Colwellia sp. M166: one gene and its partner. The main gene of each other region encodes a partner of the protein of the gene in region 2 in a complex. Links are inferred from orthologs where the notes say so. Each region holds a gene or a part of one and is shown on either strand. Other genes may lie near its edges.

The links.
Region 1: the proteins of rpsG (region 2) and tig are in contact, whole or in part, in a crystal structure (PDB 3GTY), measured with the Thermotoga maritima proteins. The link is inferred for Colwellia sp. M166 from one-to-one orthologs. Residues at the interface, in WP_004081843.1 of Thermotoga maritima: Lys34, Lys52, Lys55, Glu59, Arg62, Gln63, Glu66, Asn67, Lys69, Val71, Arg95, Ala109, Lys110, Lys111, Gly112, Arg113, Pro114, Glu117, Glu121, Ile124, Ala125, Tyr127, Asn128, Asn129, Thr130, Gly131, Lys135, Asp139, Arg142, Met143; in WP_004081061.1 of Thermotoga maritima: Glu122, Val124, Val129, Leu130, Tyr133, Glu188, Gly259, Ile262, Tyr263, Glu266, Ser270, Glu273, Gln274, Glu277, Arg308, Gln311, Ile312, Ser315, Tyr316, Glu325, Arg329, Arg336, Leu363, Phe366, Trp367, Arg373, Leu377, Arg381, Leu384, Glu387.

Annotation. Positions count from the first base shown.
Region 1 is NZ_CP040755.1:3,681,513-3,684,386, forward strand. What follows is about bases 1-2,811. They hold tig (trigger factor), read left to right. Parts: upstream 1-657; coding sequence 658-1,965; downstream 1,966-2,811. Other genes in these bases: clpP (ATP-dependent Clp endopeptidase proteolytic subunit ClpP), read left to right, coding at 2,054-2,692; clpX (ATP-dependent protease ATP-binding subunit ClpX), read left to right, coding at 2,785-2,811. Also shown: more of clpX, read left to right, coding at 2,812-2,874. UniProt on the Bacillus subtilis protein: Involved in protein export. Acts as a chaperone by maintaining the newly synthesized protein in an open conformation. Functions as a peptidyl-prolyl cis-trans isomerase.
Region 2 is NZ_CP040755.1:2,823,117-2,826,134, reverse strand. Bases 64-3,018 are described here. They hold rpsG (30S ribosomal protein S7), read right to left. Parts: upstream 1,801-3,018; coding sequence 1,327-1,800; downstream 64-1,326. Other genes in these bases: rpoC (DNA-directed RNA polymerase subunit beta'), read right to left, coding at 2,488-3,018; rpsL (30S ribosomal protein S12), read right to left, coding at 1,906-2,280; fusA (elongation factor G), read right to left, coding at 64-1,185. Outside these bases: more of fusA, read right to left, coding at 1-63.

The DNA of each region.
Region 1 (2,874 bases), 860 kb from region 2 along the record:
TTGAATTTTTCATCATGACCACTTTTTTACTTTTTAAGTGAAAAAGGAATAAACTTTATATATAGTTAAGTTTGTTCAGCATCTGTAGGTAAATGTGCGCCCTTAGCTCAGCTGGATAGAGCAACGCCCTTCTAAGGCGTGGGTCGCAGGTTCGAATCCTGCAGGGCGCGCCATACAATGGTGGCTATAGCTCAGTTGGTAGAGCCCCGGATTGTGATTCCGGTTGTCGAGGGTTCAAGTCCCTTTAGCCACCCCATTTTTTGTATGGTTAAGTAAAAAGTATATCGGTGATTAGCGCAGCTTGGTAGCGCACTTGGTTTGGGTCCAAGGGGTCGCAAGTTCGAATCTTGCATCACCGACCACTTTCTTATCTCTCTATTTTCTTAAAGTTTCCTTTAAAAAACATCAAAATATTCATTAAAGTCAACTCTCGCTATATAATTTTCAATTTATTTGCGTTCTACACTCGACTCTTGTTTAAAGCACCGCTATAATTTCGCGTCATTATTTTAATCTGAACATCTTTATTCGGGTTTTTCCGGGCTCTGTTAGTTTATGCTAATTAAGCTGAATACATTACTTTGCTTAAAGTAATGTTGACTATATTTAGATGCGTTATAGAAAGCGTGCATACGCTAAGTTTTTTGAGGTAATTAAATGCAAGTTTCAGTTGAGACTACACAAGGTTTGGAGCGTCGTTTAACGATTTCTGTTCCTGCCGAAACAGTAGATGTTGAAGTTAAAAATCGTCTTCGCCACATTGGCAAGACTCAGCGTATAAATGGTTTCCGTCCAGGCAAAGTGCCACCATCAGTTATTCAAAAACGCTATGGTCAGTCTGTTCGTCAAGAAGTTGCTGGTGAATTAATGCAACGTAACTTTGTTGATGCGATTGTTGCTGAAAAATTAAACCCTGCAGGTCGTCCAGCATTCGTTGCAAAAAGCAATGAAGATGGCAAGGCCTTAGAGTTTGAAGCAACCTTTGAGATTTACCCTGAAGTTGCTTTGAAAGATTTAGATAAAATTGCCGTTGAACGTCCAGCTGTTGACGTGACTGATGCTGACCTTGATGAGATGTTTGAAACATTACAAAACCAGCATAAAACGTGGAAAGAGAATAAGCGTAAAAGCAAGAAAGGCGATAAGTTAACTATCGACTTTAACGGTCGTGTTGACGGTGAAGAATTTGAAGGTGGCAAAGCTGAAGCTTTTGAACTTGAATTAGGTTCTGAGCGTATGATCCCAGGTTTTGAAAAAGACATTATCGGCATGAAAGCTGGCGATGAACAAACCATCACGGTGACTTTCCCAGAAGATTACCATGCTGAAAAGCTCAAAGGTAAAGACGCTGAGTTCGATATTGTTGTTCATAAAACTGAAGGTCCAGTTTTACCTGAAATTGATGAAGAATTTGCGAAATTATTCGGTGTCGAAGAAGGTGGTGTTGCAGCACTTCGTGAAGAAGTTGGCAAAAACATGACGCGTGAACTTAACCAAGCCGTTAAAGCTAAGGTTAAAGAGCAAGTGATTGAAGGTTTACTTGAAGTTAGCGAAGTAGAAATCCCTACGGCACTAGTCGCTCAAGAAGTTGACGTATTGCGCAAGCAAGCTATGCAGCGTTTTGCTGGTCAAATGGATCCAAACAACTTACCTGAGTTACCGGCTGAAATGTTTGAAGAGCAAGCTAAACGTCGTGTAAAAACTGGTTTGCTTTTAGGTGAAGTGATTAAAGTTAACGAATTAAAAGTTGACGAAGCAAAAGTAACTGAGTTAATTGAATCAGCCGCTTCTGCATATGAAGATCCAGCTGAAGTTATTGAGTACTACAAAACTAACAAAGAACTTGCTCAACAAATGCAAAATGTTGCATTAGAAGAGCAAGCAGTAGAATTGTTACTTAAGAGTGCAAAAGTGACTGACAAAAAAGTAAGTTTCAAAGATATTATGAATCCTGAAGGTAAATAGGCCTTTTAGATTGACATTCTCTTGAGCAATCGCTTAAATGGCTTATATGGGGACATATGAGCCATTTTTTTATCAAAAGGAAAGTTAGTTGTTTACTTCTCACAATAATTCTCACGATTTAACAAATAATATCGACAGTGCTTTAGTGCCAATGGTTGTTGAGCAAACCGCCAAAGGTGAACGCTCTTACGATATTTATTCTCGACTGCTAAAAGAACGCGTTATTTTCCTATGTGGTCAAGTTGAAGACCATATGGCCAATTTAATCGTTGCCCAAATGCTATTTTTAGAGTCAGAAAGCCCAGATAAAGATATTTATTTATATATCAATTCACCTGGTGGCTCTGTTACTGCAGGCATGGCTATTTACGATACGATGAAGTTTATCAAGCCAAATGTTAGTACGGTTTGTATTGGTCAAGCAGCGAGTATGGGAGCCTTTTTGCTTTCAGGTGGAGCAAAAGGCAAACGTTACTGTTTACCTAATGCTCGTGTGATGATCCATCAGCCTCTAGGCGGCTTTCAAGGTCAAGCATCAGATTTTGAAATACATGCAAAAGAAATTTTGTATATCAAAGAAAAGCTTAATCGTTTAATGGCAGAGCACACAGGACAATCATTAAAGAAAGTATCGGGTGATACTGACCGTGATAACTTCTTGAGTGCTGAAAGTGCGGTTGAATATGGTTTAGTTGATGCCATATTAGAACAAAGAATCGATAAATAACGGTCTACTTTGTTATGCGCATTGTTATTTGCGCAATTTATGAAATACTTGTCAGTATTAGTTTGTAAAATTTTAAATATTAGAGGTACCGTATGACCGATATGAAAACAGGTGACGGTGATGACGGTAAGTTACTGTATTGCTCATTTTGTGGTAAAAGCCAGCATGAAGTGCGTAAGTTA
Region 2 (3,018 bases):
ATCACCGGTAGTGACATCTTTAAGGCCTATAGCCGCGGCTATATCACCTGCTCGTACTTCTTTAATTTCTTTACGATCATTTGCATGCATTTGTACAATACGACCTAAACGTTCTTTTTTGCCTTTTACAGGATTGTATATACTGTCGCCAGTTTTTACTACACCTGAATAGACGCGAAAGAAGGTTAGCGTACCGACAAACGGGTCTGTCGCAATTTTAAATGCTAAAGCAGCAAAAGGTGCTTTATCATCGGCTTCACGACTACCTTCAGTTTCGTTTTTGTCATCGTTAATACCTTTTATTGCTTCAACATCAGTTGGTGCAGGTAAAAATTCGACAACAGCATCAAGTACTGCTTGTACGCCTTTATTTTTGAAAGCTGAGCCACAAGAACAAAGGACAATTTCATTGTTTAGCGTACGGGTACGTAGCGCAGATTTAATTTCTGCTTCGGATAAATCACCTTCTTCAAGGTATTTATCCATTAATTCTTCAGAGGCTTCAGCTGCTTCAGAAACAAGATTTTCATGCCATTCATCGGCTTGCTCTTGCATATCTGCAGGAATATCTTCATAAGTAAAAGTCATGCCCTGGTCACTTTCGTTCCAGTTAATAGCTTTCATTTTAATTAAGTCGATCACACCAGCAAAGTTTTCTTCTGCACCAATGGGTAAATAAATTGGTACGGCATTAGCTTCTAAGCGAGAATTGAGTTGTTCAACAACAGATAAGAAGTCTGCTCCCGTACGATCCATCTTATTGACGAACACTAAACGTGGAACTGAGTATTTTTCCATTTGACGCCAAACAGTTTCCGTTTGGGGTTGAACTCCTGAAGATGCACATAGCACTAATACCGCACCATCTAATACACGCAGAGATCGTTCTACTTCAATGGTAAAATCTACATGGCCAGGGGTGTCGATAATATTAATGCGGTGATCTTCAAATTGTGCTTCCATCCCTTTCCAGAAACAAGTCGTAGCTGCAGAGGTAATAGTAATACCACGCTCTTGCTCTTGTTCCATCCAATCCATGGTAGCTGCGCCATCATGAACTTCACCGATCTTATGTGAAAGACCAGTATAGAAAAGTACCCTTTCTGTTGTTGTCGTTTTACCGGCATCGACATGAGCACAAATACCAATATTTCGGTAACGCTCAATAGGGGTTATACGTGCCACAATTACATCCTCTTTCTGAGATTATTTCTCAGATTATAAAACAGTTGTGGCTATCACTTGGTATCAATATTGATATTCGGTGATAACCACGGCATTACACTTATCATTATAGAAATAGCAGAGTATGCTAATTCATAATGCCTACCAACGGTAGTGAGCGAATGCTTTGTTAGCTTCAGCCATACGGTGAACGTCTTCACGTTTCTTAACCGCTGAACCTTTGCTGTCAGACGCATCTAGCATTTCATTAGCTAGGCGCTGAGCCATTGATTTTTCACCACGTTTACGAGCTGCTTCAACTAACCAACGCATGGCTAGCGCATTACGACGCACTGGACGTACTTCAACTGGAACTTGGTAAGTAGAACCACCAACACGACGTGATTTAACTTCCACTTGTGGGCGGATGTTATCAAGTGCTGTTTCGAATAACTCAAGGTGAGTTTTTTCAGAGTTCTTTTCAGTCAAAATGTCTAATGCACCGTATACAATTTTTTCTGCAGTAGATTTTTTACCATCAACCATAAGGATGTTGATGAATTTTGCTAAAAGTTCGTTATGGAACTTAGGATCTGGCAATATTTTTCGTTGCCCTACGACGCGTCTTCTTGGCATCTTAATTCTCCGTTATATTCAGGATAAACCCAAAATGTAATATGTTATTTGGCCTTACTTAACGTTTCTATTCTTTAGCTTACTTATCAGCTAAGAAAGGGAAACTTAAGATTTAGGTCGTTTAGCACCGTATTTAGAACGGCCTTGTCTTCTGTCGCTTACACCTGAACAATCTAGTGCGCCACGAACGGTGTGGTAACGCACACCTGGTAAATCTTTAACACGACCACCGCGAATCAAAATAACGCTATGCTCTTGTAAATTGTGACCTTCACCACCGATGTATGAAGTAACTTCGAAGCCGTTAGTTAAACGAACACGAGCAACTTTACGTAGTGCTGAGTTAGGTTTTTTTGGTGTAGTTGTATACACACGAGTACATACGCCACGACGTTGTGGACAAGCTTGTAACGCTGGAACGTTACTTTTAGTTACTTGTCTTACACGTGGTTTACGTACTAATTGGTTAATAGTTGCCATTAAATAGCTCCCGATTAGTTAAATTTGTGTAAATTCCAATCAATGGGGAAATTTACACCCTTATAAACGTGAAAATCCGCGACCCTAGATTCAATACACAAAGGTACGGAATATAGGGTCGCGGAATTCTATAGGTCAAGCTTTAACCTGTCAAGCTTTACTCGCATTAGACAGGTTAATCATCTGCTTTTAACCGATTTAGTTCTACTATTCACTCGTAGAGCTTAAATCTGCATTTAAAGCATCTGTTAGTGCTTGTGCAGCTTCGTCAGCTGATACTGTTACTTCTTCAACAGGAACAGCGTTTTTAGCACGCGCACGTTCTTGATGATAAGAATAACCAGTACCTGCTGGGATTAAGCGTCCAACAATAACGTTTTCTTTCAAGCCACGAAGTTTGTCTTTCTTACCAGCTACAGCTGCTTCAGTAAGTACACGCGTCGTTTCTTGGAAAGATGCTGCTGAGATGAATGACTCAGTTGCCAATGATGCTTTAGTAATACCCATCATTTGCATTTCATATTCAGCTGGTTGTTTTCCGGCAGCTTCTAACTCACGATTAGAGATATTCACACGGGCAACTTCAAGGATTTCGCCTTTAAGGAAGTTACTATCACCGGCGTCTAAGATCTCACACTTGCGGATCATTTGACGGACGATAACTTCGATGTGCTTATCGTTAATTTTAACACCTTGCAAACGGTATACTTCTTGTACTTCGTTAACAATGTAGTTAGC